Linked DNA regions of Nodosilinea sp. FACHB-141. The protein of the gene in region 1 binds, or shares a complex with, the protein of each later gene. Links are inferred from orthologs where the notes say so. Each region holds a gene or a part of one and is shown on either strand. Other genes may lie near its edges. The genes, in order: mnmG and mnmE.

Region 1 (3,187 bases):
GCAAATCCATATCGGGCAAGGGTTTCACCTAGGCAGGCTTTTGCAGGCCCTTAGTGACGTCGGCCAAATTTTTGCGGGGTAGTAGTCGGGTTACCAGCGAAATCATTTTGTTACTCGTACCGTGGACAGCAATGCGCTGGCCTTTTTCCATGGCTGTGTAGGCGTAGGCGGCGACTGCCGCTGAAGTAGGCAAGGTTTTGCTCGCAAATAGCTTGGCGTCCTTAATCTCAGCCCGTGTCTGAAACTCGGACTGAGTGGGGCCAGGGCAGAGGGTGGTAGCGGTGACGCCAGTACCCTCGAGTTCAGTGGCGATCGCATCGGTAAACGACAGCACGTAGGCCTTGCTGGCGTAATACACCGCCATATACGGCCCCGGCAAAAACGCTGCCGTAGAGGCCACATTGAGAATGCGGCCCTGGCCCTGGGCAATCATGGCAGGCAGATACAGTCGCGTCAGGTGGGTCAGCGCCACAATGTTGAGCTGAAGCATGGCGTTTTGCTTGTCCCAATCGGCCTCAGCAAAAGCGGTCAGCGCCCCAAACCCGGCGTTGTTCACCAAAGCGTAGGGGGTGACACCCTTAAACTGAGTCCAGTCATAGAACTGATGGCGGGTATTGGCATCGGTGAGGTCACCCCGGTAGGTGAGCACCTGCACACCGTGAGCCTGTTGTAGCTCATCCTTAAGCTTTAGCAGGGGTTCTTCCCGACGGGCAACCAGCACCAGGTCGTGGTTATGGACCGCGCACACTTTAGCCAGTTCATAGCCAATGCCGCTAGAAGCTCCGGTGATCAGAATTGGCTTGGCCATGGTTTGCCCCCAGAGAGTCAGCTAGAGAGAATCGGCTTGATTCTAACGAATTGCCGCCGGGGCCGCCTGACCACGCCGCGACTGAATCTCTAGGTACACTAGCAGGGCGTTGACGTCGGCGGGGTTAACGCCGCCAATGCGCGAGGCCTGACCAATGGTTAGCGGTTTGACCTGATTCAGCTTTTCGCGCGCCTCTTTTGAAAGGGTGTCGATCGCCATATAGTCAAGGGATTCGGGCAGCTTACGGTTAGTGCTCTTGGCCACCTGGTCGATCTGGTTTTGCTGCCGCTGGATGTATCCCGAATACTTGATGTCGATCTCGGCCCCCTCTTTTTCTTCGCGAATCAGAGACGGGTTGCCAAGGCCGTAGCGATCTAGGTCACCGTAGTGCAGCCCCGGACGGCGCAGTAGGTCAGCCAAGGTAATGGAGCCTTTGATGCGCTGGTCAGTATCCGCCGCAATTTGCTGGCCCAGCTCATCGTGCTCTTTGACCCGAGTTTCGTGCAGGCGCTCTTTTTCGGCGGCAATGTTGTCGTACTTGCGGGTAAAGATCTCCCAGCGGCGATCGTCAATCAGCCCAATCTCGCGACCCAAGGGGGTCAGGCGCTGGTCGGCATTGTCCGATCGCAGCAGCAGCCGATATTCTGAGCGCGACGTCAGCATGCGGTAGGGTTCCCGTAGATCCTTGGTGCATAGGTCGTCGAGCAACGTGCCAATATAGCTCTGCTCGCGGGAGAACACCAGCAGCTCTTGTCCCCGCACCAGCCGCGCCGCGTTGAGCCCGGCCACAAAGCCTTGGGCAGCAGCCTCTTCATAGCCGGTGGTGCCATTTACCTGACCGGCGCAGAAAAGCCCCTCAACCCGCTTGGTCATCATGGTGGGGTAGCACTGGGTGGCGGGCAGGTAGTCATACTCCACGGCGTAGGCGGGGCGCAGCATGGCGCATTGCTCCAGGCCCGGCAGGGTGCGCAGCATGGCCAGCTGAAGTTTCTCGGGCAGGCCGGTCGAAAAGCCCTGCACATAGATTTCGGGAATGTCGCGGCCCTCGGGCTCCAGAAAAATTTGGTGGCTCTCTTTGTCGGCAAAGCGCACAATTTTGTCTTCGATGCTGGGGCAGTAGCGAGGCCCTTTCGAATCGACCCAGCCGCCATAGATCGGCGACAGGTGCAGGTTTTCTTGAATGAGCCGGTGGGTGGCGGCAGTGGTGCGGGTGAGGTGGCAGGGCATTTGCTCGCGCTCAACCCAGGCCTCGGGGTCAAAGCTAAACCAGCGCACGTCGTCATCGCCGGGCTGGGGTTCGAGCACATCGAAGTTGATCGAGCGGCGATCGACCCGCGCTGGGGTGCCAGTTTTGAGCCGTCCAGTTTCAAACCCGAGGCGGTTGAGAGTGTCAGTCAGGCCGGTGGCAGCAAATTCTCCGGCCCGGCCTGCTGCCATCGATTTGTCACCGATCCAGATCGTGCCGCCCAAAAAGGTGCCGGTAGTGAGAATAACAGCCTTGCATTTGAAGGCCACACCAAAGTAGGTTTCGACCCCCACCACCTCGTCGTTGGGACCGAGCACCAGATCCGTCACCATGCCCTCGCGAATCACTAGGTTCTCCTGGTTTTCGACGATGGTTTTCATCACGTTGGCATATTCGCGCTTATCGGTCTGGGCCCGAAGCGCCCACACGGCAGGGCCACGGGAGCTATTGAGTACGCGCTTTTGCAGGTAGGTGCGATCGGCCATTTTGCCAATTTCGCCCCCTAAAGCATCGACTTCGTGGGTGAGCTGCGATTTGGCCGGGCCGCCCACGGCGGGGTTGCAGGGCTGCCAGGCAATTTTGTCGAGGTTGAGGGTAATCATCAGCGTGCGACAGCCCAGGCGCGCCGAGGCTAAGGCCGCCTCACAGCCCGAGTGGCCACCACCAACGACGACCACATCATATTCATCGAGAAAGTCGGCGACACCTGGGGCAATCATGCAGTCTGGACAAAATAGTACTCACGGACTTCTAGTTTAGCGGGTTGCCAGTGGGTCTCTGGCCAGTGGATTTCTGAATCTATGTCAGGTCTGAGAGGATGCTTTTAATAGCAGCGACCAAGTCATCTATTTCTGACTCCAGCGTGAGGTAGTGGGTGCAGGCGCGGACGCAGTTGGGCGCTTGTAGAGTTCGGAGAAAGACATTCTGGCCCTCCAGCTCGTCCACCAGCCGCTTGTGCCAGGCTGGGGAAGGTTCGCCATTTTCTAAAACCCAAAAGGAAACTAGGCCAGAATCCGGTGGAGTTTGCCGCACCGGGCGAAGGTAGGGCAGCTCTTGCAGCTGCGACCACAGCCGCTGGCTGAGTTCCACCAGACGTTGGTAGCGTTGGGCTGCGGTGCCCCACTCGGCCTGAT
Region 2 (3,234 bases), on another replicon or contig:
CCAGGTCAGGCTTCACAATCCAGCACTGGTAGCCTCGGTCTTTGTTGTGGCTGACGCCAATAATCCAGCCGGTCATGGCTGAAACTTGCACGACCGAATCCGCGTCCATCGCAGTATCCTCCCGTGGGCCTAGGACCTATCCCAACGTGAGGGCGAGGGCCAGAGCTGTGCGGTGCTATGGTAAATCAGATTGTGACCTGGGTTAGCAAAACCCCTGACTTTCTTCTCAATTTCTCAGGTCGATGCTGTACTTTTGCGCCCCTGCCTAGCTGCTATGAGCAATCAAACCCTACCCCTCGATGATCGCCTCTACCGCTACTTGATCGATCACTCGGTACATGAACCCGAAGTGCTCGTCGCTCTGCGCCATGAGACCGCTCAGCATCCTATGGCCCAGATGCAGATTGCTCCCGAGCAGGGGCAGTTTATGGCGCTGCTGGTGCAGCTCTTGGGAGTGACCAAGGCGCTAGAAGTCGGCGTTTTTACGGGCTATAGCGCCCTGCGAGTGGCGCTGGCGATGCCCCCGGAAGGCAAGCTGGTGGCCTGTGATGTAAGTGAGGAGTACACCGCGATCGCCCGCCGCTACTGGGAAAAAGCTGGGGTCGCCCACAAAATTGACCTGCGCATCGCCCCTGCCACCGAAACTTTGGATCAGCTCATTCAGGCGGGTGAAATCAACAGCTTTGACTTTGCCTTTATTGATGCCGACAAAAACGGCTACCCCACCTACTACGAGCAGGCGCTCCAGCTGGTGCGCCCCGGCGGCCTCATTGCACTGGACAATGTGCTGTGGTCGGGCCAGGTAGCCGACCCCGCTGTGCAGGACAGCCGCACTAATACCCTGCGCCGCCTCAATGAGGCGATCCACAACGACGATCGCGTCGTCGCCAGCTTAGTTCCCATCGCCGATGGTCTGACCCTGGTGATGAAAAAGCGGTAGGGCTCAATCCCGCAGGACTCGCTTGGGAAGCGTAGCTAACGTATTAAGCCAGGAGTAGCTGAGCTTAGGGAGACTGTGATACCTGTAACAGAATAATTTCTCAAAGTTGCCGGATTATTTGCCAATGCAGAACCGGCTGAAAATTTCATCGAGCATAGATTCGGTGATTTCATCGCCGGTAATGCTACCCAGGGCCGCGATCGCAATCCTCAAATCGATCGTCCAAAAATCTAGTGGTAGCTGATTCTCAATGGTTTGCTGCACCTGGTGGAGCGCATTGCGGGCTGCAGTCAGAGCCGCTCCCTGGCGCTGGTTAATGGTGAACTCTAGATTGGCCGTGGTGAGCTGGTCGGCGTGGATCGCGTTGAGAATTGCGCGCTCAAGGGCATCAATCCCCTGCTGCTGGGCCGCGGCGGTGTGAACCACAGGCAAGTCCTTTGGGAAAACAAGATCCTTTACAACGTCGGCAGTGACCAGATCTACTTTGTTAACAACCAAAATTAGAGAAGTTTTCTGTACCGACTCGTAGAGCTGTTGGTCGGCGCCCGTCCACCCGGCGGTGGCGTCGATGGTGAGCAGCACCAGATCTGCGCCCTGGGCCACCTGGCGCGATCGCGCAATGCCCATTTGCTCCACTGGGTCGCTGGCCTCGCGAATGCCTGCTGTATCGAGCACCTGAATAGGGATGCCGCCCACCACCAGCTGCGACTCCACCACATCGCGGGTGGTGCCGGGCAAGTCGGTGACAATGGCACGATCGCAGCGGCTCCAGGCGTTGAGCAGGCTTGACTTGCCCACGTTGGGACGACCTACAATCGCTACCTTGAGCCCGGTGCGCAGTAGTTCCCCCGATTCTGTCGTGGCCAGTATGCGATCGATCTCTGCCAGCACAGTGGCTACTTGCGATCGCACCGTCTTCTCATCCAGCGGCGGCAGGTCGTCTTCAAAGTCGATGCGGGCCTCTACCTCGGCTAGCACGTCGAGGCAGGTCGAGCGCAGCTGGCGGATGGGCTGGGTGAGTTTGCCCTGCACTCCAGCCAGGGCTGTTTTCGCCGCCAGATTTGACTGCGCCGCCACCAGATCGGCCACCCCTTCTGCCTGAGTGAGGTCGAGCCGCCCGTTCAGAAACGCCCGCAGGGTAAATTCGCCCGGTTCTGCCAGCCTGGCCCCTTGGCTCAGACAGAGTTGGAGCACCTGCTGCACCGCCATCAACCCGCCGTGGCAGTGAAACTCCACCACATCCTCACGGGTGTAAGAACGAGGGGCCAGCATAAGCAGCAGCAGCGCTTCATCCACTGGCTGCTGAGTGATGGGGTCGCGCACTTGGCCATAGAGAATGCGGTGGCTTTCCCAGGGTTGTTTGCCGGGGGCATGGAATAGTTTGCGGGCGATCGCCACGGCCTCGGCTCCAGACAGCCTTACAATGCCGACACTGCCCTGCTGGGGGGCAATGGCGGTAGCGATCGCCGCGATTGTCTCGCTTTGAATTGTCGAGGGTAACGCCCTTTGCTGAGCGGCAGCGCCATTCATAGCATCTATCCTGCAGGGTGAAGTGATGTTGAAGCCTGGGGCGAGTCTGATAAAGCGCCGATCTACTGGGTAGAATAGAAAAGAATCTTTACGTGCCTCTAAGATTCTACTGCTGAGTCTTTCTGCTTACTAAGGGGTAGCCTACCAAGCCTTGAGGAATGGCTACCCACCTGACCGTTGAGCTGTCTCCATTTTTTACTTCCCCTGGGTTCTTGGGGAACTTAGCCTCTGGTATACCCCCGTCTATGATCACTACGCCTACAACCGAATCGACCCCCGACCCCAAGCCCGTAATGCGAAAAACGACTCAACCCCAGTGGCGGCGGCAGCTCCGCTATCTATACCTGCGGTTTTTGCGGCTCCAGGGCACTTCTGAACAGCTGGCCCGGGGTATGGCCTCGGGGATATTTTCTGGCTGCTTTCCTCTATTTGGCTTTCAAATCCTCATTGGGGTGGCCGTAGCTACGGTGCTGAAGGGCAACCGCATGATGGCAGCAGCGGCTACCTGGATCAGCAACCCCTTCACCTACGTGCCTATTTTCGCTTTTAACTACCAGGTGGGGCTGTGGCTTCTGGGGGGTAGTGCCACCCAGGCTTTTGATGACCTCGACACCCTCAAAAGCTGGATGGATATGGGCACTGAAGTGTCGGCGCGGCTGATGTTAGGCAGTACAGTAGTGGGTTTGGTGGCGGGAGTAGCCAGCTATTTTGTGGGTCTGCCGCTGATTCAACGGGTGCGATCGCGCCAGAACATCCGGCAGCAG

Evidence for each region.
Region 2: the proteins of mnmG (region 1) and mnmE are in contact, whole or in part, in a solved structure (PDB 9HIP), measured with the Escherichia coli proteins. The link is inferred for Nodosilinea sp. FACHB-141 from one-to-one orthologs.

Annotation. Positions count from the first base shown.
Region 1 is NZ_JACJPP010000007.1:120,849-124,035, reverse strand. Bases 313-3,179 are described here. They hold mnmG (tRNA uridine-5-carboxymethylaminomethyl(34) synthesis enzyme MnmG), read right to left. Parts: upstream 2,774-3,179; coding sequence 851-2,773; downstream 313-850. Other genes in these bases: H6F59_RS03975 (aminotransferase class V-fold PLP-dependent enzyme), read right to left, coding at 2,853-3,179; H6F59_RS03985 (SDR family oxidoreductase), read right to left, coding at 313-808. Also shown: H6F59_RS03990 (M28 family peptidase), read right to left, coding at 1-10; more of H6F59_RS03985, read right to left, coding at 29-312; more of H6F59_RS03975, read right to left, coding at 3,180-3,187. UniProt on the Escherichia coli protein: NAD-binding protein involved in the addition of a carboxymethylaminomethyl (cmnm) group at the wobble position (U34) of certain tRNAs, forming tRNA-cmnm(5)s(2)U34.
Region 2 is NZ_JACJPP010000020.1:85,518-88,751, forward strand. The notes cover bases 263-3,176. They hold mnmE (tRNA uridine-5-carboxymethylaminomethyl(34) synthesis GTPase MnmE), read right to left. Parts: upstream 2,471-3,176; coding sequence 1,055-2,470; downstream 263-1,054. Other genes in these bases: H6F59_RS20405 (class I SAM-dependent methyltransferase), read left to right, coding at 275-940; H6F59_RS20415 (DUF2062 domain-containing protein), read left to right, coding at 2,716-3,176. In the rest of the region: H6F59_RS20400 (hypothetical protein), read right to left, coding at 1-109; more of H6F59_RS20415, read left to right, coding at 3,177-3,234. UniProt on the Escherichia coli protein: Exhibits a very high intrinsic GTPase hydrolysis rate. Involved in the addition of a carboxymethylaminomethyl (cmnm) group at the wobble position (U34) of certain tRNAs, forming tRNA-cmnm(5)s(2)U34.